One region of the Terrabacter sp. LjRoot27 genome, then DNA from elsewhere that is predicted to be linked to it. Evidence: riboswitches for the same ligand, from Rfam matches in the RefSeq annotation. Region 1 holds a riboswitch; the other holds the start of a gene.
The links. Region 1 has a riboswitch for cobalamin ahead of ACSQ2D_RS19920 (CbtB domain-containing protein). Riboswitches for the same ligand answer to the same signal wherever they lie in the genome.
Positions count from the first base shown of each region.

Region 1 (11,619 bases):
GCCGCGGGACAACGAGGTCATCTGCACGCTGCGCGACGAGCGGGTGCCCGCACTCGCGAAGACCTGGGGCACCACTCGATCCGCGGCCGCCGTCTCGCTCTGGGGCGACCGCCTCCAGGGTGCCGTCGTCGCGATCGGCAACGCACCCACGGCCCTCTTCCACCTCCTCGAGACCATCGCCGACGGCGGACCGCGCCCGGCTGCCATCGTCGGGATCCCGGTCGGCTTCATCGGCTCCGCGGAGTCGAAGGTCGCCCTGGCCGAGAACCCCTTCGACATCCCGTGGCTCGTCGTCCACGGTCGGCGTGGCGGCTCCGCCCTGGCGGCGTCCGCCGTCAACGCGCTCGCCCGCGAGGAGGAGCTGTGACCGGCTGGCTCCGCGGCGTCGGCGTCGGGCCGGGCGATCCCGAGCTCGTCACGGTCAAGGCTGCGCGGCTCATCGGCGAGGCCGACGTCGTCGCCTTCCACAGCGGTCCGCGGGGCGACTCGATCGCGCGCCGCATCGCTGCCTCGTACTTCCGTGAGGGAGTCGTCGAGGTGCTTCTCGCCTACCCCGTCACCACGGGCACGACGGACCACCCCCTCGGCTACCACGGCCTCATGGCCGACTTCTACGACGAGTCAGCCGATCGCCTTGCAGGACATCTGGACTCGGGTCGCAACGTCGTCGTCCTGGCCGAGGGCGACCCGCTCTTCTACGGCACGTACATGTACCTCCACGACCGTCTCGCCGACCGTTACGACACCGCGGTCGTCCCGGGCGTCACGTCGGTCAGTGGGTCGGCGGCCGCCGTCGCCACCGGACTGTGCCGGCACGAGGACGTGCTGACGATCCTGCCGGGGACGCTCCCGGTGCCGGAGCTCGCACGGCGGCTCGCCGACACCGAGGCCGCCGTCGTCATGAAGCTCGGCCGCACGTTCGAGAACGTCCGGGAGGCCCTGCGCCAGGCCGGTCGCCTCGACGAGGCGCGCTACGTCGAACGGGCCAGCTCCGACGCCGAGCGCGTGCTGCCCGTCGCCGACGTCGACGCGTCGACCGTGCCGTACATGTCGATGGTCGTCGTCCCCGGTCGCGACCTGCGCGCCGATGCCGCCGGCCGTGCGGCGACCTCACTCACCGTCGATACTGCTGTCCCGCAAGGAGACCCGGAGGCGGATGTCCGGGGCGAGGTCGTCGTCATCGGCCTGGGCCCGGGTCCCGACCGCTGGCTCACACCGGAGGCGTCAACCGCTCTCGCCGAGGTCGGTCACGTCGTCGGCTACGCGCCCTACGTCAACCGCGTCCCTCAGCGCGAAGGTCTGACGCGCCATGCGTCAGGCAACAGCGTCGAGGTCGACCGCGCCCGGGACGCGCTCGAGCTGGCCCGCAAGGGCGAGCGCGTCGCCGTCGTCTCGGGCGGCGACGCCGGCGTCTTCGGGATGGCCTCCGCCGTCTTCGAGGCCGCCGAGACGTACGGCTACGCCGACGTGCCCGTCCGCGTCCTGCCCGGCGTCACCGCCGCGCAGGCCGTCGCCGCGCGTGCCGGCGCACCGCTGGGCGGCGACTTCGCGATCATGTCACTCTCCGACCGGCTCAAGCCGTGGGCCGTCATCGAGAAACGTCTGCGGGCGGCGGCGTCGGCCGACCTCGTCGTCGCCCTCTACAACCCCGCCTCACGCAGCCGGACCGAGCAGGTGTCCCGCGCCCGCGAGGTCTTCCTCGAGGAGCGCGACCCCGCGACCGTCGTCGTCGTCGGACGTGACGTCGGCCGAGCCGAGGAGTCGCTCACGGTGACGACCCTCGCCGAGCTCGACCCGGCAACGATCGACATGAAGTGCCTCGTCATCGTCTGCGCCTCCGGGACCCGTGTCACCGGCACCGGCCAGGTGTGGACACCCCGATACGTCAGCTGACCTCCAGACGTCGCGCGGCCCCAACCGTCCCATCCGGCCGATGAGAGGTCGCGGCAAGCGCTGGGTTCTCGGCCATGTCCCTCTAGCCGATGGCTCGCGAGGCACGCCGTCGCCACGGTAGGGGCGCAGCGGCTGGGCCTGCACCGACGACGGCGCGACTTGCGGTGACCTTCGGCTGCTCGCCGAGCTAGAGTCGCCCAACGTGACGACCCCGGGCCTCCAGCTCACCTCCCCCACGGCCGAGCTCGCCGAGCAGTTCCTGACCTGGCGCCACCGGCCCGACGTGACCCGCTGGTTCCTGCAGCAGCGCATCGACGACACTGAGGAGTACGTCGCCGACTGGGCGGCATACGACGACCGCGATCACCACCGGGTCGTGGCTGTCCTCGACGGCGTGATGGTCGGCCAGGCGACCTTGGGGGTCGTCGACGGGATGGGCCAGTCGGGTCACGAGGAGGAGTTTGTCGGCCGTGAGGGGCGCCTCTCGTACTTCGTGCACCCGGACCACGCGGGCCGGGGCATCGCGACGGCACTGGCGCGCGATGCGCTCGCGAATGCTTTCGGCCGGCTGGGGCTGCGCCGGGTCCAGGCCGGCTGCTTCGCAGACAATGTCGGGTCGTGGCGGGTGCTGGAGAAGCTGGGGATGCGGCGCGAGCAGCACGGGGTCAAGGACTCCTTCCACGCCGAGTTCGGCTGGGTCGACGGCTACACCTATGCGGTCCTTGCCGAGGAGTGGCCCGAATGAGCACCGGGCACGTCGGCAGATCTGCTGGTGCTGGACACCGTCCCCCTGACAGGGTCCGCGCCTGTCGGGATGCCCAACGCGAGTCGGCCCCAACTGTGCCCATCCCTCGAGAATGCGGCTCGGTCGAATGTCCGCGACTGCCGCGATCCGCGATGTCGTGCCGATGAGTGCGCCTTGAGTGGGACTGCGCATCTCACCACCGTGCACGCTAACGGTGCAGGAGATCGCGTCTCATCACCGGTCGGGTCGGGTAGGTGCGTCCGATCTCGGCAAACCCCGCCCGCCGGAACATGACGAGGGTTCCCGTGAAGACTGCGGATGGGGACGGGATGCGGGCGAGCCCGTCGGTGTCAACAGGGTGGCCGTCGAGTACCGACGCCCCGTGCTGCGCCGCCCAGTCGACAGCGGCATCGAGCAGAGCAACTCCGATGCCGCTGCCCCGGTGCTCGCGGCGAACCACGAAGCGGGAGACCCACCAGGCGTCGAGGTCTTCATCGAGGATGCGGGATAGTGCCCGGTGCTCGGCTATCCCAGGCAGCGTCGACCGCGGCACCGCCCGCGTCCAGCCGACGACGTTGTCATCGAGGTAGGCCAGCAGACCGACCGGAGGATCTGTTTGCTGGATCTCACGTTGCAGCGCGTCTCGGTTTGTGGGCTCGTCGTGCCGACGAAAGCGTTGACACCAGCACGATGTGGGGTCCTTCTCCCGAGGGCCGAAGACCCGTCCGAGTTGTGGCCATCTATCGGCAGTCGCCGGCACCACACGCACAGAGGTCATCGGTTCGAATCCCTCCTGCTGCACCACCACGTCTGTCCGTCGCTCTGCATCGACTGACAACGATGCTAGACCCACGACGACGACGGGCCCGTCGAATCACGTGCCCTCGCTGAGCTGAGTGACTCGCGGCGAGGGGATCGCGCTGGAGACGCTCTCATCCCGCCTTGAGGACGGGACGTCCGACCAAGGCGCAAGCAGAACGGATGGGCGGTGTCGCCGACAGGCGCTGATCAGGTGGATGCGGGCGGGAGCTCCGCTCCCCAGCCGTCGAACTCCGAATCGTGCCTTGCAGCGGCGCCATCGAGTTCCATCACCAGCGCGTCGAGTGTGCCGAGGTCGACGCTGGACACCAGCCTGGACGCCTGGACGTCAACTGACCTTCCGGCGCAGAAGCCCCGTCTTGGCAGAGGAGACCTGACTGTCCCACCCGGCTGCGGACAGCTCCTTCGCGAGCTGCGTCGCGGCCTCCGTTGCCAAGGTCCGCTCTTGCCGCGCGGAAGACGTTGCCCCTGTGACGCTTCGGCGCAGATCAGGTCAGGTCACCGCCGAAGATCAGCGCCGGGTCACCGTTCTTCTCCACCTCGCGCTCGAGCGAGAGTCCGATCGTGAGTGCCACTCGTTGGGACGCGACATGGTTCGGACGGATGATTGCGACCAGATGCTCGGCTCCGGAGTCCCGAGCAGCATCCCGCACTGCCGAGGCTGCTTCCGCGGCATAGCTGCGCTGGTTCCATTCGACCCAGCCGCTCGGACCGCGTGAGCCGCCGATGTCGAGCATGACGACGTTGGGCACGTCATCCCCGGTCATCTCACGGAACCTCAGCCGCGGGGTGGGGGCCGGCATCATGTCGCAAGCCTAGGGAACGGCCAGTTCGGCTCATCTCTTGCGGTGCCGCAGTTACTGCGCCTAGGGTGGATGGATGGGTGACGAAGCACGACGGTCTCTCCCGGCCGAGACGGAGCAGTCCCTGCGTACGACGATCGACGCCGCGCGCGAGGCGCTCGACCGTGCCGACGCCTCCCGCCCCCTCGACGCGCTGCCGCTTCTGCGAGCCGCCCAGGAGCACCTGACGTCCGCCGTCGACGAGGCGATGGCGGCGGTCCTCGTGACCGAGGGCGGCACGATCCGGACTGCCGGCGCCCTGGCCGGCCTGTCGGAGAACGCCGTCGGGCCGCGCCTTGCCCGCACCAGCCTGCTCGGCGCCTACGGCTCCGAGGCCGGACGTGTCACCGCCGCCGGTGTCGAGCGTGCCCGCTACGACCTCGAGGAAGGACGCCACCGGGTCGCGCCCGAGGCCTCGGACCCCCCGCTGCGCTTCCGCGCCCGCCGCAGCAGCACCTGAGGACCACCAGCCCAGCCCGACCACGAAGGAGACGCCATGACAGACCCGAACCTCACGCACCTCTACTTCCTGCTCGACCGCAGCGGGTCGATGCAGTCGATCAAGGACGACACGGAGGGCGGCTTCGACGCGTTCATCGCCGAGCAGCGCAGCCAGCCCGGCGACTGCCGGGTCACCCTGGCGCAGTTCGACGACCGGTACGAGGAGGTCTACCAGGACGTACCCGTGGCCGACGTGCCGCCGCTGTCCCTGTCACCACGCGGGTCCACCGCACTGCTCGACTCCATCGGACGCCTCCTGGGCGAGGCCGGCGGCCGCCTCGCCGCCCTGCCCGAGCACGAGCGGCCAGGCGTCGTCATCGTCGGCATCATGACCGACGGCCACGAGAACTCCTCGCGCGAGCTCACCCACGCCCAGGTCAAGGCGCTCATCGAGCGGCAGACCTCCGAGTACGCGTGGCAGTTCCTCTACATGGGCGCCGACCAGGACGCCATCGAGGTCGGGTCGAGCCTCGGCGTCGCGGCCGCAAACTCGATGACCTACGGCCGAGGCCGGGTCGCCGCAGCCATGGCCGCCACCTCGCGCAACATCGGGCTGACCCGTTCGGCCGTCGCCGCCGGCGCCTCCGCCAAGGAGGCAGCCGTCCACCTCGCCTTCGACGACGAGCAGCGTCGAGCCGCCACCGAGTGACACGTCGGGGGAACCACCGGGAGGCACGCCAGAGCTGATCGCCCTCCGCGCGGTCCAGCAGTCTTTCGTACGAGCCCTCGCACCCGGGCCAGAGATCTGAAGGCCCTGGCGGCGCCCCAGGCGTGTCATAGGCTTCGCACATCCAGCGTTGGAGGCGCGCCATGAGCAAGCTGTCGATGCATGAGCAGCTGCCGTTCGACGAGGAGGCGGCCAGGTCGTCGATCTCGACCGGTGAGCTGCCGGAACCGGACGACGTCAGGGCCGCGGTCACCGAGGCGTACGAGCGGTACCGGGCAAACCGCGAGGGTGCCGTGGCCGACTACATCCCGGTCCTGGCCGAGGCGTCGCCGGACTGGTTCGGCATCTCGGTGGTGGGAGCTCGAGGAAGGTCGTTCGAGATCGGAGACGTCGAGAGGACGTTCTCGATCCAGAGCGTGTCGAAGCCGTTCGTGTTCGCGCTGGTCTGCGAGGCGGTCGGAGGCGTCGACGCGCGCCGCCTGCTCGGGGTCAACAGCACCGGTTTCCCTTTCGACTCGCTGGTGGCGGTCGAGCTCAACCTGGACAGGACGATGAACCCGTTGGTCAACGCGGGCGCGATGGCGGCCACGAGTCTGGTGCCGGGGAGCACAGCGGCGGAGAAGTGGGACCGGATCAGGGACGGCCTCTCGCGCTTCGCCGGCCGTGAGCTGAGCCTGAACGAGAGGGTCTACGCCTCGGAGTCCGCCACCAACCTGCGCAACCAAGGCATCGCCCACCTGCTGCAGAGCTACGGCCGTCTCTACTTCGACCCCGACGAGGCCACCGACGTCTACACCCGCCAGTGCTCTCTCGACGTGAACGTCCACGACCTCGCGGTCATGGCGTCCACGCTCGCCAACGGTGGCGTGAACCCGGTGACCGGAGAGACGGTCGTCGGGCGCGGCGTGTGTCGGCGTGTTCTGGCGGTGATGGCGACAGCCGGCCTGTACGAGCTGTCCGGCGACTGGCTCTACGAGGTCGGGGTCCCCGGCAAGAGCGGGGTGAGCGGCGGCATCGTCACCGTCGCACCCGGCAAGGGTGGCCTGGCCACGTTCTCCCCTCCCCTGGACGTGGCGGGCAACAGCGTGCGCGGTCAGCTGGTCACCAAGTACCTGGCGGAACAGCTGGGACTCAACCTCTTCGCCTCGGTGACGGTCTCGAAGGACTAGGGCGCCCGGTCTGGCATGTCCGGCGAGGAGGTGCCGTCGGTGTCGCGAACCACCCGCTGATCGGTGCCATCCTGTGGCCATGGAGCTGGAGTTCACGGCCGAGGTCTGGGAGTGGCGGGGCCCGTCGCCCTACTACTTCGTCACCGTGCCCGAGGACGAGTCCCGGGCCCTCCACGACGTCGCCCACATCAGCTACGGCTGGGGCATGATCCCGGTCACGGCTCGCATCGGGCGCACGCGCTGGGCGACGTCGCTGTGGCCGAAGGACGGTGGCTACGTCGTCCCCCTCAAGGTCGCCGTCCGCCGCGCCGAGGACGTCCAGGAGGGCGACACCGTCGAGGTGGGACTGGACGTCCGCGCCGACTCGTGACGGGCCGCGTCAGACCGCCGTCCACGTCACTGACAGGCCGCTCGGGGCGAACACCTGCTCCTCCAGCCCGGCGGGCACGTCCGCGACGCCCGGGCCACCGAGCGCGACCCACCCGATGATCGCGTCGACCGCCTCGTCGTCGAGCACGGCGCGCACCCACACGGGTCGCCCACCGGCCCGGCGGCCCTGCACCGACGGTGTCACGACGACGACGTTCGACTCGTCGCACGCCAGCAGGCACGCGCTCCGCAGCACGCGGGCACTCCCCCGGGTGCCGACCTCGAGCCGGGCCAGGAGCCCGTCGTGGTCGACCCCGGGGTGCTTGCGTTCCGTGCCGCAGCAGCAGTCACGGCACACACGGACGATGCACGAGCCCGCGGGATCACTGTCAGCAGAGGCGTTCTCGTATGCCGTCACGCCGCCACGGGCGCGAGCGCCCGCTTGGGCGCGGCGACCCGTTCGAGGAGCAGTCCGAAGACGAGGCCGAGGGTCAGCCACATCGTCGCGAGCTGCGCCAACGACGCGAGCCGGAAGTCCCAGAGCAGCGCCGCGGGCACGTCGGCCGGCACCGCGTCGGGCGAGCCCGGCACGAGGACCAGCACGAGCACGACGAGCACCACGGTGGCGACGACGTCGACGGCCCACCGCGTGGACGCCACCGTGCCCCGCGCCGCGAGGCGCTGGTCGAGCACCGGCACGAGCAGCGCGATCGCGACCCCGAGGAGGAGGACGACGGCATACAGCATCGTGCGCTGCCCGACCGTCTCCGGATCGCCGACGGCCGGCGGGTTCGACGGGATCTTAAGTGCCGGAAGGAGACTCACCGACGCGAAGCCGATCGCGGCGAGCACCATCGAGCGACCGAAGTCACCCCGGCCGGGGAGCCGCTCACGCATCCTGGCGAAGACGACGGCGAAGATGACCCCGACGGCGACCCCGACGAGGACCGCCGTGACGGCACCGCCGACGACCTGCGCGGCCCGGGACACGAGCGGCTCCTCGCCGCCGTGCGTCGGCAGGCCCGTGGGTGCGGACTGCCCGCCATGGAGCGAGCGGGCATCCTCGACCGCGAGGGCGCGGCGGATGACCGGCTCGACGACGAGCCAGATGACGACGGCGGCCGCGAGGCCCGCGGACACGCCGGCAAGGACCCCGCGCCGAAGCACGGAGCCGAAGCTCAGGCCCACCTCAGTGGCAGGGGACGCCGAGAGCGTGACGCGCGTCGTGCGTCAGCTCGTGGAGCATCTGCGCAGCGGGCGCGCTGAGCAGCGCACCGTTCTCCTGCGAGACGAAGTAGAGCGCGAAGACCGCGAACGCGAGAAGGGCCCACGCCCAGACGGGGACGCGGACGCTGGTGGACGGGGAGACGGCAGACGCCGATGCAGCAGTGGTCATGGCAGATTGACCCTTTCGTTCCATGCCTCGTGGACAGATCGCGCCGCAGCCGGTCTCCTGGCTTCCAGATCGTCACGCCTCCCCAGCCTTCCCAGCGACTCAGCGTCGGACTCGCGTCAACCTGAGGTCACCAGTGGCGAATGGTGGGGACTTGCTCCCTGGTCACAGTGGCGAGGACCACGTCGGAATCACACCGACTTCCCGTGCACTGCGGCACTCGCATCCTGACACAGCCCGTCCGGGCACGCCACGGGGACCCTAGGCGCCCGGCGTGTTTCGCGTGTCTCGCGTCGCCCCGCTGATCCGCGTGCCGTAGAGGTGCGACTCGACGAAGTCGTCGGTGTCCCGGGCCGCGAGCGCGCGGCCGACGAGGATGACGGCAGCCTGGCGCAGGCCGGCCGCCTCGACCTGGTCGGCGATGTCGGCCAGCGTGCCGCGCAGCACGAGCTGGTCGGGCTGCTCGGCGTTGGCGACGACGACCACGGGGCAGTCGTCGCCGTAGTCGCCGACGAGCGAGGCCATCAGCTCACGCGTGCGGCGGATCGCGAGGTGCAGCACGAGCGTGGCCCGTGAGCGGGCGAAGTGGGCGAGCGACTCGGTCTCGGGCATCTGCGTCGAGTCGCGGTGCGCCCGGGTCAGCACGACCGACTGGGCGACCTCGGGCAGCGTCAGCTCGCGGCCGATGAGGGCAGCCGCAGCGGCATACGCGGGCACGCCGGGGGTCACGTCCCACGGCACGCCCGCGCGGTCGAGCCGTCGGGTCTGCTCGGCGACGGCGGAGTAGAGCGACGGGTCGCCGGAGCACAGCCGCGCCACGTCGTGACCGGCTTCGTGGGCGCGGACACAGTGCTCGGTGATGGCATCGAGGTCGAGGTGCTGGGTGTCGACGAGCTCGGCCCCTTCGGGGCAGTGCGCGAGCACCTCGGAGCCGATGTAGGTGCCCGCGTAGAGGCACACCTGCGACTCACCGACGAGCCGCACCGCACGGAGCGTCAGCAGGTCGGCGGCTCCCGGGCCGGCACCGATGAAGTGGACCGTCATGCGTCAGTCTCCGAATCCGTTGGTGGCACAGGCTTCTCCACCGACCACTGCACGATCGACCGTGCCGGCTTCCAGCCGTGGAGCGACCCGATGGTGTCGAGGTCCTCGACGGCGATCCGGGTCATCGAGCCACCGAGTCTCGCCCGCACGTCGTGGAGCAGGACCTCGGTCTCGACGGTGACGCCGTGGACGACGAGCCGTCCCCCCGGCGCGAGGGCGTCCCAGCAGGCGTCGAGCAGCGGGCCGGTGGCCCCACCGCCCACGAAGACGGCGTCCGGCCGGGGCAATGAGGCGACGACGTCGAGCGACGCCGCCTCGACGACCTGCACCCCGGGCACCCCGAGCGCGCGCGCGTTGCGCCGCGCCCGCTCGGCCCGCTCCGGGTCGCGCTCGACGGCGTGGACCTCGTTGCGGGGGTGATGCCGCGCGAACTCGATCCCGACCGACCCGGCGCCGGCACCGAGGTCCCACATGACGTCCCCGGGCTGCGGCGCCAGGTGGGCCAGCGCGGCCGCGCGCACGACGCGCTTCGTCAGCTGCCCGTCGTGGTCGTATGCCGTCTCGCCGAGTCCCGGCACGAGCGACCTCGCGCTCCGGGCCGGGTAGGGGTCGCACTCGATACAGACGAGGTGCAACCGAGGGGCGAGACGGCCGTCCCACGATGCGGCCACGCCCTCGGTGCGGGACTCGTCCGGGGAGCCGAGGTCACCGAGCACCGTGAGGCGGCTGCCCGCATACCCCTCCTCGACGAGCAGGGAGGCGATGCGGGCGGGGGCGTCGTCGCCCGACGTCAGCACGACGAGCCGGGCCCGCGGCGCCAGGTCGCGGCGGAGCCGGTCGACGTCGCGCCCGACGAGGGTGACGACGTCGGAATCCTCTGCGGCCCAAGACATCCGGGCTCGCGCGAGGGCGACCGACGACACGGCCGGATGGATCCGCACCGCGTCCGCACCGAGCTCGCGCACGAGGGTCGACCCGATGCCCGAGACGAGCGGGTCTCCGCTCGCGAGCACGACGACGCGATCCGCGCCGGCGTCGTCGAGCACCTGCCGCAGGGCCGGGAGCAGCGGCGACGGCCAGGGCACGAGGCGACGGCCGGGACGGGCATCGAGCATGGCGAGATGGCGTTCGCCGCCGACGACGACCTCGGCCTCGTCGACGAGCCGGCGGCCGTCCGGGCCGAGGGACTCCAGCCCGGACGCACCCACGCCGACAACCTCGATCACAGCGGCGACCCTAGCGCGACGATCCGAGGACATTCGTTATGACCGTTCCGGCCCGATACGCCCCGTCTCGGCCCCATGATGTCTATCGCACGTCGTCGGGGGACGGCTGGCAACCAGATGGCGACGCAGGGGAGGACACCCAGATGACTGACGTCCACCGGGGGGCGGGGCAGGACCCGACGCCCCGACTCACCACGATGAGCACGCGCGGGGGCAGCGTGTCGTTCGCCGTGCCCGAGCACTGGGACGCGATCGAGCTCTCGCCGGACGGAGACGTCGTCGCCGCCGTCGAGCCGGACGACTCCGACCGCTTCCGGACCAACGTCGTCCTCACGTTCGCCGAGGTTCAGGGCTCGCTCGCCGACTGGCAGCGCACGACGCAGCAGCGGGAGTCGCAGGAGCTCGACGGCTACCTCCTCCTCGACCACGAGCACGCCACGGTCGGCGGCCGTGCCGGGCTGCGCCGTCTCACGACCCACTCGACCCCGGCCCACGAGTCCGTGACCACCGAGTCGTGGACCACCCTCGTCGACGGCACGGGCGTCACCCTCACCACACGGGTCGGCACCCTGCGACTCGGCCAGCTGGGCCCCGTCCTCGACGCCGTCGCGGCGAGCCTCGTCATGCGCACCGACGGCCTGGTGCCCGCATGAGCGTGACGTTCGACGCCACGACCACCCGACTGCGCCTCGACGCCGACGCCTTCATCACGCTCGTCGAGTACGCGACCGACCCCGAGGGTGCGTGCGAGGACGTCGTGGAGCGCCTCAGCGACGCCGGTGCCGTGGCCGACGGGGCGCCGCACCCGGTCCTGCGCAACGCGCTGGCCGCGGTCACGACCTCGCTCGGCTCGCTCCAGGTGCTCGTCACCGGACCCGACGGCGTCCGCCTCCACCAGGCCTGGGTGGCCTTCGTCAGCGCGATGCTCACCGACCTCGCCGACGGCACCTA
Region 1 covers NZ_CAXUSS020000001.1:4,313,055-4,324,673, forward strand. Annotated here, with positions in the region: gene ACSQ2D_RS19865 (precorrin-8X methylmutase) at 1-367, shown strand, start outside; gene ACSQ2D_RS19870 (precorrin-2 C(20)-methyltransferase) at 364-1,893, shown strand; gene ACSQ2D_RS19875 (GNAT family N-acetyltransferase) at 2,096-2,638, shown strand; gene ACSQ2D_RS19880 (GNAT family N-acetyltransferase) at 2,847-3,446, opposite strand; gene ACSQ2D_RS19885 (GNAT family N-acetyltransferase) at 3,946-4,224, opposite strand; gene ACSQ2D_RS19890 (hypothetical protein) at 4,337-4,759, shown strand; gene ACSQ2D_RS19895 (VWA domain-containing protein) at 4,796-5,449, shown strand; gene glsA (glutaminase A) at 5,611-6,636, shown strand; gene ACSQ2D_RS19905 (DUF1905 domain-containing protein) at 6,716-7,006, shown strand; gene ACSQ2D_RS19910 (hypothetical protein) at 7,016-7,423, opposite strand; gene ACSQ2D_RS19915 (CbtA family protein) at 7,420-8,193, opposite strand; gene ACSQ2D_RS19920 (CbtB domain-containing protein) at 8,195-8,401, opposite strand; cobalamin riboswitch at 8,432-8,629, opposite strand; gene ACSQ2D_RS19925 (cobalt-precorrin-4/precorrin-4 C(11)-methyltransferase) at 8,660-9,442, opposite strand; gene cbiE (precorrin-6y C5,15-methyltransferase (decarboxylating) subunit CbiE) at 9,439-10,668, opposite strand; gene ACSQ2D_RS19935 (hypothetical protein) at 10,812-11,321, shown strand; gene ACSQ2D_RS19940 (hypothetical protein) at 11,318-11,619, shown strand, end outside.

Region 2 (17,438 bases), 2.3 Mb from region 1:
TCGACCAGCTCGGCGACCCCGGGCGGCTCGTCGTCCCCGTCGCCGGCACCATGACACTCGCCGTGCGCGACCACGGCACGCTCCGGACCACGCGGCACGGGCACTACCGGTTCGTCCCGCTCCGCACGTCACCCGGGTCGTGACGACGAGGGGCCGTGTGCCGTGTGGCCGTGGGCGCGATGCGGGTCCCGGCCGCCCTTCGGCTTAGAGTGTCCCCGTGTTCGGACGCAAGAAGACCCTCAACGAAGAGCTCTCACCCACGGCCTCGACCGACGAGTCGGCGCGCCCCGGCGCGAAGAACCGGCCGACGCCGAAGCGGCGCGAGCAGGAGGCCCTCAACAAGCGTCCCCTCATCGTCACCGACCGCAAGGCCGCGACGAAGCAGGACAAGGCAGCCCGCCGCGAGGCGATGGCCAAGCAGCGCGCCGGCATGATGACGGGGGACGAGAAGTACCTCCCCGCCCGCGACAAGGGCCCCCGCCGCCGCTTCATCCGCGACACCGTCGACGCCCGCTGGAACATCGGCGAGTTCATGCTGCCGATCATGCTCATCGTCCTGCTGCTCAGCTTCGTCCGCACGAACTGGGCCCTGCTGCTCGTCTTCGTCCTCGTCTACGGCCTCATCCTCGTGGCCATCGGCGACGCCCTGCTGATGTGGCGCCGCACGCGGCGCAAGATGGACGACAAGTTCGGCGGCGCCGAGAAGGGCGACGCGTGGTACGCCATCATGCGTGCCTTCCAGATGCGCCGCACGCGCATGCCGAAGCCGCAGGTCGCCCGCGGCGAGCACCCCGCCTGACCGACCTCCGGGGCGACGGGGCTGCTGACCGCCCGGCTCAGCCCTGCAGGTCGGCGAACGCGAGCGGCGCCCGTGTCACGGCGTACGTCGCGAAGTAGAGCTTGTCGACGGAGCCGTCACCGGCGCGCACGACCTCGAGCACCTCGCCGCGCTCCCGACCGGCCACGGCACGGAAGCGGTCGGTGCCCTCGGCGGCATACCGCGTCTCGGAGAGCGGCTCGTCGTCGGCGAGCCGCGACCACAGCTCGCCGCCACGCACGAAGAAGGTGAGGGGCGAGCCCTCCGACCACCACAGGCCGAGGAGCTCGGCCAGGGCCGGCTGCTCCGTCTCGGGCACCCACGCCGCCGCCATGGACGGCTCGGCGTCGACGACGGCCTCGACGAGGTCGGTCGCGAGGCCGAGGGTCATGGCCCCGGACGTGGCGTTGGCGAAGACGACCGCGCCGACGCCGTCCGTGCGACGGACCCGCAGGCCGGTGAGGAAGCCCGGCATGGCTCCGCCGTGGCCGACGTAGACGCGGTCGCCGCGACGGCCCATGCCGAAGCCGAGCCCGTAGGCGCCGCTCCAGCCGTCGACGTCGGTCATGATGATCGGCCGGCACATCTCCTCGACGGTCTCGGGCCGCACGACCCGGTCGTCGGGGCTCGCGACGTAGGCCGCGTAGCGCGCCATGTCGGCGACGGTCGACCACAGGCCACCGAGCGGCGCCGTCGCGTTGAGCGTGAAGAGCGGCTCCTCGCTCGCGGTGCCGGCATAGGGGTCGACCTGGTAGCCGAGGGCGCGGTCGTCGGCGGGCGTCAGGCCGGTGCGGCTCATCCCGAGGGGCTCGAGCACGCGCTCGCGGACGACGTGCTCCCAGTCCCGTCCCGTGACGCGCTCGACGACCTGGCCGAGGAGGCCGTAGGCGAGGTTGGAGTAGTGGAAGGCGTGGTGGGCGGGGAGCACCTGCTCGGCCTGCTCGACGCCGGCCAGGAACTCCTCGCGCTCGGGCGCCACGAGGCTCTCCCAGATGTTGCCGACGGGCTCGCGCTGCAGTCCCGAGGCGTGGGCGAGCATCTGCCGCAAGGGAACCCGTGCGTGCCTGGTGCCGGGCACGTACGTCTCGAGCGCGTCGTCGAGCGACAGCAGCCCCTCGTCACGCAGCGACATGACGGCCAGCGCCGTGAACGTCTTCGTCACCGAGCCGATCATGAACTGCGTGTCGTCGGTGGCCGGTGCGGGCTGCGACCCGAGGCGGGCCGACCCCACGTGCGCCGACCAGACGAGCACGCCGTCGCGCACGACGCCGACGCTGACGCCCGGTGAGCGCCACGAGCGCTGGGCCGTGACGACCCGGGCGAGCAGGTCGCGCTCGAGCCCGGCCGACAGCGCCGTGTCCGACGGGTTGCCGGCGCCGAGCGGCGCGCTCACTCCGCGGCCCGCAGGCTCATCGGGCCGTAGACGACGGTGTCGTTCTCACGCAGGGTGACCGCCTCGACGCCGGCGTCGAGCAGCTCGCGCCACGACTCCCCGAGGTAGCTCTCGGCGTCGCTCTGGGTCGGGAAGCCCGACGTCGTCACGCCCTCCCCCTCCACCGGGTTGCCGTGCGCGTCGAGGAACAGCCAGGACCAGTCAGCACTCATGCGGCCACCCTAGTTGGCACGCCGTTTGACGGGCGGACGCCCCGCGTGCGACGGTTCGCCTAACCGAAGGACGATGGGGCAAGCCGGTGTGACTCCGGCGCTGACCCGCAACCGTGAAGCCACCTCCCGCCGCAGTGCGGCCCGGGGTGACCAGCCGGAAAACCCGCGTCCCACCGGCTCCTTTGTCAGTCTGTCGTGGAATGCGGACCGGAGTCACCCCGCCGGGCCGGCCTCAGCCAGCAGACCCGACATGGTGTCCGACCGCGAGGAGGAAACCGTGTCCCCTGTCCGTCGTGCCCCGCTCCGGGTCGTGCTCGCCGCGCTCGTCGCGGCCTGCCTCTCGGCCCTCACCATCGCGCCGGCCCACGCCGCCGCCTACCGCTACTGGGGCTTCTACCAGCTCTCCGACGGCGCCTGGACCTTCGCACAGAAGGGCCCGGACCAGACGGTCCCGAAGGACGGCAGCGTCGACGGCTGGCGCTTCGCCGTCGCCGACGAGGCCTCGACCCGCTACCCGCGCGCCGTCCTCACCTTCGACCAGGTCTGCGGCACGACCCCCGCCGAGGCGGGCAAGAAGCGCGTCGGTCTCGTCGTCGACTTCGGTCGTCCGGCCGACGCCGCCGACGGCGCCACCCCGCCCGAGCCGAAGGCCCTGTGCGCGGTCGTCGCCACGGACGCCACGAGCGCCGTGGTGCTCGCTCAGGCCGGTGACGTGCGCACCGAGAAGGGCCTCGTCTGCGGGGTGGACGGCTACCCGACGAGCGACTGCGGCGGTGCCGTCAAGGAGGTCAGCCCCGAGGCGAAGGCGGCGGACCAGCCGGTGACCATCGCCGCTCCGGCAGCCACACCGTCCGCGGCGGCCACGACCCCCGCCGCCTCGGGCACCGACGTCGCCGCAGCGCCGACGTCCGGCACCTCGGGTGGGACGGTCGCGGCATACGTCATCGCGGGCCTCGTCCTGCTCGCGCTCGTCGGCTACCTGCTCGTGCGCTCGCGTTCGCGCGCCCGCCAGGACGCCTGAGGAGCCCCGACGGACGTGGCGGGACTCCAGCGCAAGGCCCGGCTCCAGCACCCCGCAGCCTGGTGGCTGTGGGGGCTGGGCCTGGCCACCGCTGCGTCGCGCACGACCAACCCGGTCCTGCTGCTGCTCGTCATCGGCGTCTGCGTGCTCGTCGTCAGCGAGCGCCACGACCCCGCCACGGTCAACCCGCTGCCCGCCTTCCTCGTCATCGGTGCCGTCATCGTCGCCTTCCGCATCGTCATGACAGCGCTGCTCGGCAACGGCATCGTCGGCGAGACCGTCGTCATGACCCTGCCGAACGTCCCGCTGCCGGACTGGGCCGCGGGCGTGCGCCTCGGCGGCACGGTCACGCTCGAGTCCCTGCTGTATGCCGCCTACGACGCCCTGCGCCTCGCCGCGGTCCTCGCGTGCCTCGGCGCCGCCAACGCGTTGGCGAGCCCGCGCCGGCTGCTGCGCTACCTGCCCGCCACGCTCTACGACGTCGGCACGGCCGTCGTCGTCGGCCTGACCTTCGCGCCGCAGCTGCTGACCGACGCCCGTGACGTGCGGGCGGCCCGCACGCTGCGCGGACGCGACGGCCGGGGCCTGCGGGAGATGGCGCGCCTCACCGTGCCCGTGCTCGAGACCGCCTTCGAGCGATCGCTCGGGCTGGCCGCGTCGATGGAGTCGCGCGGCTACGGTCGCGCGGTCCGCTCCACGACGACGAGCCGCCGTGCCGCCACCGGGCTCGCCCTCGCCGGTCTCGTCGGTGTGCTCGCCGGGCTCTACGGTCTGCTCGACTCCTCCGCCGGCGGGGTGCTCGGGCTGCCGGTCCTCGTGCTGGGCGCACTGCTCGCCGGCTCGAGCCTGCTCGTCGGCGCGTCACGCGACCCCCGGTCGGGACATCGTCGCGACCGGTGGACGTGGACCGAGACCGTGACGGTCGTCGCGGGCGCCGTGCCCGCCGCGGTCCTCGTCGTCGCCTCGGTGCAGGGCTGGGAGGGCATCGTGCCGAGCCAGCAGGCCGAGCTGCCCGCCGTGCCGCTCGTCGCCGTCCTCGCGCTGCTCGTGGCCGCCACGCCTGCCTGGCTGTCGCCCCGTCCCCGGGAGGTCGCTCCGTGATCACCTTCGAGCACGTGTCGGTGCAGTATGCCGACACTCCCGCTCCCAGCCTCCACGACGTCACGCTCGAGATCCCCGAGGGCGAGCTCGTCCTCGTCGTCGGGCCCACGGGGAGCGGCAAGTCGACGCTGCTGCGCACCATCAACGGGCTCGTGCCGCACTTCAGCGGCGGCACGCTCACCGGACGCGTCACCGTCGACGGGCTCGACACGGCCGAGCACCGTCCGCGCGACCTCGCGACCGTGGTCGGGCTCGTCGAGCAGAACCCGTCCTCGACCTTCGTCACCGACGTCGTCGAGGACGAGGTCGCCTACGGCATGGAGACGATGGGGCTGGACTCGACGACGATCCGTCGCCGCGTCGAGGAGACGCTCGACCTCTTCGGGCTCACTCCCCTGCGCGCCCGGGCGTTGCGCACCCTCTCGGGGGGTCAGCAGCAGCGCGTCGCGATCGCCGCCCTCTTCGCCGCCGGCCCTCGGGTCCTCGTGCTCGACGAGCCGACGTCGGCGCTGGATCCCGTTGCGGCAGAAGAGGTCCTGGCCTCGCTCCACCGCATCGTGCACGACCTCGGGGTCACGGTCGTGCTGGCCGAGCACCGGCTCGAGCGCGTCGTGCACCACGCCGACCGCGTCGTCCTCGTCGACGAGGGCCATGTGTCCGAGCTGCTCGACCCCGCCGAGGCGATGCTGCGCTCCCAGATCTACCCGCCCGTCGTCGGCCTCTCCCGGCTCGTCGGGTGGTCTCCGACACCGTTGTCCATCCGTGACGCGCGCCGCAAGGCCGCCGCGCTGCGCGAGGCCCTCGGCACGAGCACCCCGCGCCCCGTGGCCGACCTCCGGGTGATCGGGCCCGCCGACGCCGTCACCGTCGACGGTGTCCGCGTCGCGCGCGGCGGCCGGGTCGTCCTCGACGGCGTCGACCTCGCCGTGGCCCGTGGCTCGGTGACGACGCTCATGGGGCGCAACGGCGCCGGCAAGTCGACGCTCCTCGGCGCCATCGCGGCCCAGCACCGGCTGTCCGGCGGGACGGTGCGCGTCGGGGCCGGAGGAGTCGACCCGCACGCCCGGTCCGCCCGCGAGCGGGTGCGCACCGTCGGGCTCGTGCCCCAGCAGCCCGAGCTGCTCCTCTACGCGGACACCGTGGCGGCCGAGTGCACCGCGGCCGACCAGGACTTCGGCGCCGCTCCGGGAACGGCCCGCGGCCTGCTCGACCGCATCTCCGGAGGCATCGACCCCACCGTGCACCCGCGCGACCTGTCCGAGGGCCAGCGCCTCGAGCTCGCGCTCGCCGTCATCCTCTCGGGGTCGCCCGAGGTGCTCCTGCTCGACGAGCCGACGCGCGGCCTCGACTACGGCGCCAAGAAGCGGCTCGGCGAGATGCTCACGGGCCTCGCGGCGCACGGCACGACGGTCCTGCTCGCGACCCACGACGTCGAGCTCGCGGCCGAGGTCGCCGACCGTGTCGTCATCCTCGCCGACGGGGAGGTCGTCACCGACGGCCCGGCGCGTGAGGTCCTCGCCTCGTCACCGGCGTTCGCCCCGCAGGTGACGAAGGTGCTCCTGCCCCAGACGTGGCTCACCGTGGCCGAGGTCGCTGGCGCCCTCGCGAGGATCGCATGACGGGCCGCCGCGTCATCCCGCTGCGCTGGCCGGCCGTCGTGGCCGTCGGGGTGGTCGGGATCGTCGGGCTCGTCGCGTTCACGTGGCCCTTCTTCGTCACCGGGGACTTCGCGCGCGACCACGGCAACGACGCGCCCTGGCTCTTCGCCGTCCTGCTCGGGCTGCTCGCGGTCGTGTGCCTCGCCGAGGTCACGGCCGGACGTCTCGACGCCAAGACGATCGCGGTCCTCGGCGTTGCTGCTGCCGCAGGCGGTGGCCTGCGGCTGCTCAGCGCCGGCACCGCCGGGCTCGAGCCGATGTTCTTCGTCGTCATCGTGGCCGGACGCGTGCTCGGTCCCGGCGTCGGCTTCGTGTCCGGGGCGCTCGCCGTCACGACGGGCGCCCTGCTGACCGGCGGGGTCGGCCCCTGGCTGCCCTTCCAGATGATCTGCGCCGGAGGCATCGGGCTCGGCGCCGGCCTGCTCCCCGGCCGTGCGGGAGGACGCGTCGAGCGCTGGGTGCTCACGGCATACGCCCTCGTGACGGGACTCGCCTTCGGGCTCTTCATGAACCTCTGGTTCTGGCCGTTCCTCGGGACCAACGCGCCCAGCGGGATGGGCTTCGTCCCCGGCGCCCCGGTCTCGGAGAACCTCGCCCACTACGCCCTCTTCTACCTCGCGACGTCCCTCGCGTGGGACCTGCCGCGGGGCGTGCTCAACGCGGCCCTCGTCCTGCTGGCCGGCCCGGCACTGCTCCGTGTCTTCCGGCGCGGCGCGCGGCGGGCGGCCTTCGGAGTGCCGGTCGTCTTCGGCCCGGCACCCGCGCCAGGAGCGACCCGCGAGGTCCCGCTGCAGGACGCGAGCGGGCTGCGATGACCAGCACGGACGGCGTCGCGTTCTCACCTCGCCGGGCCCGGACCACCACCCTCGTCACGGGACCGGTGCGCAGCGGCAAGAGCCGCCACGCCGAGGACCTCGTCGAGGGCCACGACGACGTCACGTACGTCGCGACCGGGCGCCGCGCCGACGCCTCGGACCCCGAGTGGAGCCGGCGCGTCGAGGACCACCGCACGCGCCGACCCGCGACGTGGCGGACCCTCGAGACGACGGACGTGGCCGGGGCGATCGAGGCCGCCACGGGTCCCGTGCTCGTCGACTGCCTCGGCACGTGGCTCACGGCCCTCGTCGACGAGGCCGGCTGGGACGACCTCGTCGCCGCGGCGGGCGCGGTGCGTCGCGAGGCCGACGGGCTCGTCGAGGCACTCTGCGCCGCAACGGTGCCCGTGGTCGTCGTGACGAACGAGGTCGGCTGGTCGCTGGTGCCGACGACGGCCTCCGGACGCCTCTTCCAGGACGAGCTGGGCCGCCTCAACGCGCTCGTCGCGACGGTGGCGGCCCGCGTGCACCTCGTCGTCGCTGGACGCGTCGTCGACCTCAGTGACGCCCCCGTCGTGACCCGCGAGCCGCGGAGCGGGACGCTCGATGCGTGACGCCTGGCGCCTGGCGTTCGGCACCTTCACGGCCCTGCCCGTCGGGCCCCCGACGCACGTCGACCGGGCCGTCCTCGGCCGGTCCATGCTCCTCGCACCCGTGACGGCGGCGCCGGCCGCGCTCGCCTGGGTCGTGCTCGGCACGGTCTCGGTCACGGGCTGGGCCCCCTCCGGCGTGGTGGCCGTGATCGCGCTCGTCGTCACGGCGCTGCTGTCCCGGGCGCTCCACCTCGACGGGCTCGCGGACCTCGCCGACGGGCTCACCTCCGGGCACGACCCGGTGCGGTCTCTCGAGGTCATGCGACGCGGCGACACCGGCCCGGCCGGCGCTGCAGCGGTCGTGCTCGTCCTCCTCCTCGACGCCGCCTGCCTCGCCTTCCTGCTCGTCGGCGCGCTCGGCACGGCGCTGGCCGTCGTGGCCCTCGTGGCCAGCCGGCTCGCGTGCGCGGTGTGCGCGCGGGACGGCATACCTCCCGCCCGTCCCGAGGGACTCGGTCAGGGTGTCGCCGGCACCGTGGCCCGGGGGCGGCTGCTGGGACTCGTCGCCGCGGTGGGCGTGCTTGCCGGGCTCGCGGTCGGCGGGCTGTCAGGGGTGCTCGGCGAGACGTCGTGGACCGTCGGCCTCGGCGCCGTCGTCGTCGTGCTCGTCGCGGTGGCCGGGGCCGTCGTGACCCGGCGTCACGCGGTGCGGCGTCTGGGCGGGGTCACGGGCGACGTCATCGGCGCGGCCGTCGAGGTCGCCCTGGCCGCCGGGCTCGTGGCAGCGACCGTCGTCACCACCGCCCTCCCCCACCTCTAACCGTCGAGAGGCCACGTCCGGCCGCAGTGCCGTCACGGCTGCATGCCCCGCGCGGGCAGCAGACACCAGGTGAGCGACGCCCGAGGCAAGCAGACAGGACCTTCGGTCCGCGCTCGGGGGACTTCCAGCCCATCCGCGCAGGGCACGGGAGGAGTTGACTTGGCTCGTGGGCATTCTGACCCACATCGGAGTCGAGTTCTCGACTCATCTGCAGGAGAGACATCATGAGTCAAACAATCCCTGGCCCGGCTGCAACGAACATTGCAGCACCCACGACACGCCCCGGCACCGGCTTCGCGGTCACGAGCATGATCCTCGGAATCCTCGCCGTGCTCCTCTCGTTCGTTCCGTTCCTCAACATCGGCCTGTGGCCACTCGCGGTCCTCGCCATCGTCTTCGGTGGCATCGCTCTCGCCAAGAAGCACCCCGGTCGCGGCATGGCGATCGCCGGCCTCGTCACCGCGCTCGCGTCGATCGTCGTGTTCTTCCTCATGTACGGGGGCGCTGCGGCCACGTCGGCTCTGTGACCCCAGGTACCACAGCATCGGAGCACGACCCGCTCGGGCTCTTCGGGGGTCGGCTCCGTACCGTTGGCCCTGAGAAGGCGTGTGCCAGCTCGCAAGACGCAGCGCCTCGGCAGCTCCGTCGGTGGGCGCGGACCCGCGTCTCGACGGTTGACCTGGGCTTCGGTCAGCGGCGGAGGCGGCCTGCTACTGGTCCGGGGAGACGGCTGCGCCAGTCGGCCTTCGGCGACTCGCGTCGCACCTCGGCGATGCGCTCGCGACGGGCGCGCTCGACCGCCGGGGACTCGAGCACGGCCCACGGCTCGGTCCGGCGCGTGGCCCGGGCCAGGACGAGGTCGGCGAGCTCCGGGTTGAGCGCCAGCAGCGGTCCGTGCAGACGGGTGCCGAGGACCGACCCGGCGAGCACACCCTCGGTCGTGGCGCCGGCGGCGTCGTCGGTGCGGTTGCCGGCGCCCACCTCGAGGGTGAAGAGGGCCCGCGCGCCGTCCTCGCGATCCGTGCGGAGGTCGTGCGCCTCCCAGCCGATGAGGGCCGGCAGGTCGAGCGAGGCGTCGGGCCGGGTCACGACGGTGCCGGTGACCTCGGGAGCCGGGTGGACGGTGACCGGTGCCAGACCGAGGCCCTGGTGCCGGGCACCGGACGGGTCGACCCACGAGCGGGCGATCGCGTCGAGACCGGCGTCGACCGCGAGGAGCACGGCGCCGTCAGCGACGCGTGCCGCGAGATCGGTCGACGTCAGCGCCTCGACGAGGGCCGCCACGCCACCGCGTCCCGTGCCGCCGACGAGGTAGACGTCCGCGTCGACGAAGGAGTCGGCGCGGTCGACGGTGACGGTCTCGACGGAGAGGTCACGCGCGGCGCCGCGGCGCACGAGCGCCTTCGCGTTGGCCTCGTCGGCCGCGGCGACCGTGGCGAGCGGGAAGAGCGTGGCGACGGTGAGTGCCCGGCTCAATGGGTGCCTCCTCGGAACTGCTTGGAGATGCGTCGGAAGGCCGGGTAGTTGCAGGCCACCATCACCTCGCCCGGTGCATGGGCGCGAACGGCCGACTCGATGTCGGGGGCCTCGACGACCTCAACCCCCGCGGCGTCGAGGATCGCCACGGCGTCGGCCGTGCGCCCGCCCGTGACGGCGACCCGCTGGCCCGCGAGGCGCTCGAACGGCGCCTCCCACATGGTGGCGGTGTCCTTGGGGCCGAACGGGTCGACGGCGACGACGAGCGGCCGGCCGGTCGAGACCGCGACGTCGATCGCCTCCGCCCACCCGGCGGGGTTCTTGAGCATGAGCAGACGAGCGGCGTGGTCGCCGAGCCGGTACGGCGCATAGCGGCCGTCGACGTCGGCGACGGCGCTCACCCGCTCGGCGGCCGTGGCGACGTCGACGCCGAGCGCGTCCGCCGCGGCGAGGGCGAAGGCGCCGCCCACCGGGCCGGTGCGGCCGGGAACCGTGACCTCGATGCGCGTGCGCTCCCCGGAGTGCTCGACGGCCCAGCCGTCGCCGTCCGGCACGACCTTCCAGTCGGGCTCCGGTCTCGAGCGCTGGCAGCCGGGGCAGCTCCACGAGTCGTCGGTGAAGTCCTGGACCGAGCCACAGGCCGGGCAGATGAGGGCGTCGCCGCGCCAGTAGAGGCCGCCGCTGACGCCGATGCGGCGCGGCGCGGTCTCGAAGGCCCAGCTGACGAGCGGGTCGTCGACGTTGACGATGGCGACGCAGTCGTCGGGCAGCGCGGCGGCGGTGCGGCGCCAGTGCTCGAGCGTGCTCCGGAGCGACACGCCGCGGGTGTACTCGCGGGAGCTGTTGAGCACGACGACCGCCTTGGGCCGGGTGCCGCGGGCCACCGGCTCGAGGTAGACCTCGTCGACCTCGAGGGCTGCGAGCTCGGAGGTGCGGTCTGCCGAGAGGGCGGTGACGATGCCGTCGGTCATGTTGGCGCCGGTCGAGTTGCTCACGACGGTGCCGCCGGGCGTGATCGCCGCGGCGACGAGGGCGGTCACGGTGCTCTTGCCGTTGGTGCCGGTGACAAGGACGCTGCGCCGGTCACCGGCCACGGCGCGGAGCACCTGCGGGTCGACGCGGAGGGCGAGGCGGCCACCGATCATGGAGCCGGAGCCCTTGCCGAGGGCCTGCGAGAGCCGTCCCGCCGACCGTCCCGTGGCCAGCGCCAGGCGGGCGCGGAGCGGATCGCGTGCGTCAGACAAAAGCGGTTACCCTTCTCGACATCGTGGGTCGCGCCGCTCGGCAGCGAGGGGCGACCGCTCGGTGACATGCCAGATCGACAAGCCAGATCGTAGCCGCAGCACCGGTTCTCCCGGTCCGCGGGTGGACGAGGAGGAGACCGCGTGCGAGCCACCGATGTCGGGATCGAGATCGGGACGGGGCGCTCGGGTCCACTCAACGCGATCACCGACGTCGAAGGCGTACGGGTCGGCTACAGCACGATCGTGCACGGCGAGGGCGATATGACCGTCGGGCAGGGACCGGTGCGCACCGGCGTCACCGTGGTGCTCCCCCACGGCGGCCGTGCCTCCACCGAGCCGGTCTTCGCCGGCTACCACCGGCTCAACGGGTTCGGCGAGCTGACCGGTCTCGAGTGGCTGCACGAGTCGGGCATGCTCTCGAGCCCCATCGCCCTGACCAACACCGACAGCGTCGGCGTCGTGCGCGACTCCCTCATCGCCCGCGAGACCCGGGTGCCGGGGCGGATGCCGATCATGCTGCCGGTCGTCGGCGAGACGTGGGACGGCATCCTCAACGACATCAGCGGCCAGCACGTCACCCGCGAGCACGTGCATGCCGCCTTCGACGACGCGCGCACCGGCGTCATCGCAGAGGGCAACGTCGGTGGCGGCACGGGCACGCAGTGCTACGGCTTCAAGGGCGGCACCGGCACGGCCTCGCGGGTCGTCGACCTCGGCGACCGTCGCTTCACGGTGGGCGTCCTCGTCCAGGCCAACCACGGCGACCGCAAGCACTTCGAGGTCAACGGCGTGCCCGTCGGCCATGTCCTCACGAAGAAGGTCGTGCCCTTCCCCCGCACGTCCGAGATCACCCGGGTCCCGCCGCCGGGCACGGGTTCGGTGCTCGCCGTCGTCGCGACCGACGCGCCCCTGCTCCCCCACCAGCTCAACCGGCTGGCCCAGCGCGCCGGGCTCGGCATCGCGAAGTTCGGCGCCCGCGGGGACAACTACTCCGGCGACCTCATGATCGCCTTCTCGACGGCCGCGCACGGGATGCCCGACCAGGGCCCCGGCGCCCGGACCGAGATCGGGATGCAGGTCGAGATGCTCGCCCTCGAGTACTTCGACGCGATGTTCGGCGCCGTCATCGAGGCCACCGCCGAGGCGATCCTCAACGCCATGCTCCAGGCCGAGACGATGGAGGGCCGCGACGGCCTGACGATCCACGCCCTCGACGGCGAGCGTCTCGCGAGCATCCTCGACCGCCACGGCCGGCGCCGCTTCTCCCTCCGCGAGTAGCGAATCCACGGTGGCCGTGTCCGCGGCCCACCAAGCCGGCTCCGCCGGCACGGCCTGACGACTTCTTGATTAGTTGCGGAAGTCATGAAATATTGCAGGTATGCATGACGTTCTCGCCGTCGAGAGGTTCGCGGCGCTCGGCGACCCCGTACGGCTAGCGACCGTGCAGACCCTGGCACGAGGTCCACTGAGCGCCGGCGAGCTCGCGCGGCTCGCTTCGGTCTCCCCGTCGGTCATGAGCCGACACCTACGGACGCTCCACGAGGTCGGCCTCGTCACCGACACCCGTGACCCCCGTGATGCACGCCGTCGCGTCTTCGCACTCGACCACGCCGGCCTCGTGGCAGCCCGCGCCTGGATGGACCAGGTGCAGGCCCAGTGGGACGAGCAGCTCACCGCCTTTCGCGCGCACGTCGAGGCGGGTTCGTGACTCCCCGTCGCGACGCGCGAACCCCGGGCACCCGCCCCGAGGCCCGCGCCGAGGTCGACGTGGGGGTCCCGCCCCAGCGCGCCTTCGAGGCCTTCACGGCCGAGATCGGCTCGTGGTGGGTTCCGGGGCCGATCAACTTCTTCGACGCGAACCGCTCGCCCACGATGCGTGTCGAGTGCCGACCCGGCGGTCGCGTGCTCGAGGTCTACCCGGACGGCGAGCTCGTCATCGCCGAGATCACCACGTGGGAGCCGGGAGTCCGGCTGTCCTACCGCGGCATCGTCGACGACAGCCAGACGGACGTCTCCTTCGAGCCCTCCGCCACCGGCACGACCGTGCGGGTGCACCAGTACCTGCGCGACGACGGCGATCGCGCCTTCCTCTTCTGGCCCAATGTCATCGGCTGGCTCCTTCCATGGTGCGAGGACCTGCCGCCCGGACGCAGCACCACCATCGCCCCTGACCGCACAGCTGGACCGAAACCACGGAGGTAGTGCCATGATCGATGCCGTCGAGATCCTGCGAGCGGCCCGGACCGTCGTGCTCCATGACTGGCCGTCCGAGGACGTCCCCAACGCGCTCGTCGCCGCCGGGCTCGATGTCACCTTCCAGGGCGGCCCGGAGCCCGATGACCTCTACGTGACCCGACTCGTCGACGGTCGTCCGGAAACCGAGCGCGTGTCCGGCCTTCCCGAGCACGCCGACATCATCTACAGCCACCGGCCATTCGATGACATGCCGCGCCTGCTCGACGAGGCCCGGCGTCTCGGCGCCTCCACCCTGTGGCATCAGTCCGGCCTCGACGAACGTGGCGAGAGGGACCCTGCCGGCGTCCACCTGACCGACGCCGAGGCCGAGCAGAGGGCAGCGCTCGCCCGCGAGGCCGGGGTCGACTTCGTCAGCGCCCCCTCTATCGTCGAGGCCGCTGCAGCCGTCCGCGCCCGCTGAGGCCGCTACGCCGCTGTGCCAGGTGGCGCACTCGGGCGCGCCACCCGGCATACGTTCTCGGAGAAGGGGACTCAGCTCTCGCGGACCTGCACCTGCACGAACGGCGGCTTGACGACGGTCGCCTCGAGGGCGCGACCTCGCACGTCGATCGACACCGTCTCGCCGTCGGCGATCTCGGGGTTGAGCAGCGCGAGCGCGATGCCCTGCTTGAGCGTGGGCGAGAAGGTGCCGGACGTGACCTCGCCGGCCGCGGCCCCGTTCCACGACACGGTGCAGTGGGCGCGCGGGATGCCGCGACCGGTCACGAGCAGACCTCGCATGAGGCGCGTCGGGTTGGCACGCTCGGCCTCGAGAGCCTGCTTGCCCCAGAAGGTGTCCTTCTTCCAGCCGACGGCCCAGCCGGCGCGCGCCTGGACGGGCGAGATCTGCAGCGACAGGTCCTGTCCGTGCAGCGGGTAGCCCATCTCGGTCCGGAGCGTGTCGCGCGCACCCAGACCGCAGGGCTTGCCGTCGAACGGGGCGACCGCCTCGACGAGCGCGTCCCACAGCGCAGGCGCGTCGTCCCAGCGCGGCACGAGCTCGTAGCCGCGCTCACCGGTGTAGCCGGTGCGGCAGACGATGACCGGCGTGCCCTGCCAGTCCGCCTCGACGAACGACATGTAGTCGTGGCCGGTCGGCAGACCCAGCGACTCGAGCACCTCGTCGCTCTTCGTGCCCTGGACGGCGATGACGCCGTAGTCGCGGTGCAGGTTCGTGACGGTGATGCCCTCCGGCGCGGCGGCCTGCAGCCGTCGGACGACCTCGGCGGTGTTGGCCGCGTTGGGGATGAGGAAGACGTCGTCGTCGGACTTGAGGTAGACGATGAGGTCGTCGACGACGCCCCCCGCGTCGTCGCAGCACAGGGTGTACTGCGCCGAGCCGGGCTGGATGCGGCGCACGTCGTTGGTCAGGCACGCGTTGACGAAGTCGGCCGCGCCCGGGCCGGTCACCGAGGCCTTGCCGAGGTGGCTCACGTCGAAGACGCCGACGCGCTCGCGCACTGCGGTGTGCTCGGCGACGACGCCGCCGCCCGGGTACTCGATCGGCATGTCCCAGCCACCGAAGTCGGCCATCTTGGCGCCGAGGGCGACGTGGCGGTCGTGCAGGGGTGAGGTGAGCGGGGAGGTCGTCCCCGACGTCGCTGTCGTCATGGTCGTCAACCTACCGCCCAGCGGGTATGCCGCCTCCGCTCGTTATCATCGAACGCCGCCACCAGCGGCGGTGTCGTGAGTTCGACCGGCGCACGAGCCCGTGCGCCAGCGACGCACCCTCGACGCACCCCTCAGGACGTGCTGTGACCGTGCGCCCGCAAGCACCTCGACAAAGGAGTCCTTCGTGGCCAACCTGACCATCTCGAACCGCTCGGCCGCCGACACGGCCGGCGACGCGCTCGTCGTCGCGCTCGTCCCCGGTGACGGCGGTGCCACCCTGGCCCCCGGCCACGGACTCCCCCGCAAGACCGTCGCCCACCTCAAGTCCGTCGTCACCGACCTCGAGCTCGCCGGCAAGGTCGGTGAGGTCACCACCCTCGCGGCCGTGCCCGAGGTGGCCGCCAAGCTCGTCGTGCTCGCCGGTGTGGGCCAGCTGGCCGCCGACGCGTCCGCGCTCGAGGACGTCCGCAAGGGCATCGGCGGGGCGATCCGCTCGCTGAGCCGCAAGAAGAAGGTCGCGGTCGTCGTGCCGGGCACGTCCGTCGAGGTCGTCTCCGCCGTCGCCGAGGGCGTGGCGCTCGGGGCGTACGCCGTGTCCAAGGCGGGCACGCGGAGCACCGACGCCGTCGCGGCCGTCGCGCTCGTCGGTCCGGCCGACGCCGCCTCGCGTCGTGCCGTCAAGCGGGCGGCCGCGCTCGGTGAGGCCGTCGCGTACACGCGTGACCTCGTCAACCTCCCGCCGAACCTGCTCTACCCGGAGACGTTCGTCGACTCCCTCGCCGACCGCGTCAAGGGCACGAAGGTCAAGCTCAAGTCCTACGACATGAAGGCCCTGCGTGCGGGCGGCTTCGGCGGCACCGTCGGTGTCGGCCAGGGCTCGGCCAACGAGCCGCGGATCGCCGTCCTCAGCTACACGCCCACGCGACCCAAGGCGTCCATCGCCTTCGTCGGCAAGGGCATCACCTTCGACTCTGGCGGCCTCTGCATCAAGCCGGCCAACGGCATGCTGACGATGAAGTGCGACATGGCCGGTGCGGCCGCCGTCGCCGGCGCCGTCCTCGCCATCGCCGAGCTCGGTCTGCCGATCGCCGTCACCGGCTACCTCGGACTCGCCGAGAACATGCCGAGCTCGACGGCCCAGCGCCCGAGCGACGTCGTGACGATGCGCGGCGGCACGACCGTCGAGGTGCTCAACACCGACGCCGAGGGTCGCATGGTCCTCGGTGACTGCATCGCCCTGGCCTCGGAGAGCAAGCCCGACGCCATCGTCGACATCGCCACGCTCACCGGTGCGCAGGTCGTGGCGCTCGCCAACACGGCTGCCGTCATGGGCAACGACGACGACTTCCGCACCCGCGTCCTCGACGCGGCCTCCACGGTCGGCGAGGCCATGTGGCCGATGCCGCTGCCCACCGAGCTGCGTCCCGGCCTCGACTCGATCAACGCCGACCTCGCGCACAAGGGCGGCGCCGAGGGCGGCATGCTGACGGCCGGCATCTTCCTCAGCGAGTTCGTCGGCGAGGGCATCCCGTGGAGCCACCTCGACATCGCCGGGCCCGCCTACAACGACAAGGCCCCGACGGGCTACTGGCCCAAGGGCGGCACCGGCTTCGGCGTGCGCACCCTGGTCGGCCTCGCCGAGTCCTACGTCTGACGCCCTACGTCTGACGTCGACGCGCGAGAGGCCCCGTTCCGTGACGGAACGGGGCCTCTCGGCGTCTGCGGCTGGGATCAGCCGCCGGACTTGCGACGGAACATCTGCTGGGCCTTGGCGGGGCCGTGTGCGCCGTGCACCTTGGTGCGGTCGTGGTCGTCGGAGACGTCCTTGCCGCCGTGGGCGTGCTTCTTGTCGAGCGCCGCCCGGAACTTGGCCTTCATCTCCTCGCTCGGACCTGCGGATTCGCCATCCTGCTTCGACATTCGAGAACCTCCTGTGTGCTGTGGCGCCGAATCCGGCACGGACTGAACACTTTTCACCCTGTCAGCGAACCGGGGCCCGGTCCACCCTTTTTGCCTTCTTGCCCGGCAACCGACGACGAGGTCGTATGCCGTGCCGCCGGGTCAGGCATCTCCCTGACGTCGGCGCTTGCTCCACTCGCGCATCCGGTTGGGATAGCCCGTCTTGTTGACGTCGTAGACCGGGACGCCGAGCTTCTGGCTCATCTCGAAGCCGTCCTTGGGCGACGGCACGGCGCGACGCGTCCACTCGCCGTCCCAGGCGATGAGCACGATCGTCGTCGGGGTGACGCTCGTGGCGGGTTCGACGTAGGCCTCGACCCCGAGGCGCGACTCGACGAACGCGCGCAGGTGCTGCTCGACCGCCTTCCGGTCGATCTCCATCTGCGGCCCGTCGGACCGGCCGGGAAAGGGATTGCCCTTGCGGCTGCCGCGTCGTGAGAACCAGCCCATGGCGGCACTGTACGGGGTCGACCCGTGCCCACC
Region 2 covers NZ_CAXUSS020000001.1:2,041,376-2,058,813, reverse strand. Annotated here, with positions in the region: gene ACSQ2D_RS09660 (protein-L-isoaspartate O-methyltransferase family protein) at 1-143, shown strand, start outside; gene ACSQ2D_RS09655 (DUF3043 domain-containing protein) at 218-799, shown strand; gene ACSQ2D_RS09650 (serine hydrolase domain-containing protein) at 837-2,210, opposite strand; gene ACSQ2D_RS09645 (hypothetical protein) at 2,207-2,422, opposite strand; cobalamin riboswitch at 2,457-2,606, shown strand; gene ACSQ2D_RS09640 (SCO2322 family protein) at 2,700-3,443, shown strand; gene ACSQ2D_RS09635 (energy-coupling factor transporter transmembrane component T) at 3,459-4,544, shown strand; gene ACSQ2D_RS09630 (ABC transporter ATP-binding protein) at 4,541-6,163, shown strand; gene ACSQ2D_RS09625 (ECF transporter S component) at 6,160-7,017, shown strand; gene cobU (bifunctional adenosylcobinamide kinase/adenosylcobinamide-phosphate guanylyltransferase) at 7,014-7,631, shown strand; gene ACSQ2D_RS09615 (adenosylcobinamide-GDP ribazoletransferase) at 7,624-8,430, shown strand; gene ACSQ2D_RS09610 (hypothetical protein) at 8,739-8,957, shown strand; gene ACSQ2D_RS09605 (hypothetical protein) at 9,121-9,906, opposite strand; gene ACSQ2D_RS09600 (Mur ligase family protein) at 9,903-11,150, opposite strand; gene ACSQ2D_RS09595 (P1 family peptidase) at 11,292-12,428, shown strand; gene ACSQ2D_RS09590 (ArsR/SmtB family transcription factor) at 12,529-12,858, shown strand; gene ACSQ2D_RS09585 (hypothetical protein) at 12,855-13,352, shown strand; gene ACSQ2D_RS09580 (CoA-binding protein) at 13,357-13,806, shown strand; gene gcvT (glycine cleavage system aminomethyltransferase GcvT) at 13,878-14,996, opposite strand; gene ACSQ2D_RS09570 (leucyl aminopeptidase) at 15,181-16,650, shown strand; gene ACSQ2D_RS09565 (DUF5302 domain-containing protein) at 16,728-16,916, opposite strand; gene ACSQ2D_RS09560 (hypothetical protein) at 17,058-17,405, opposite strand.
Region 2: another riboswitch for cobalamin. It lies ahead of ACSQ2D_RS09640 (SCO2322 family protein); the one in region 1 lies ahead of ACSQ2D_RS19920 (CbtB domain-containing protein).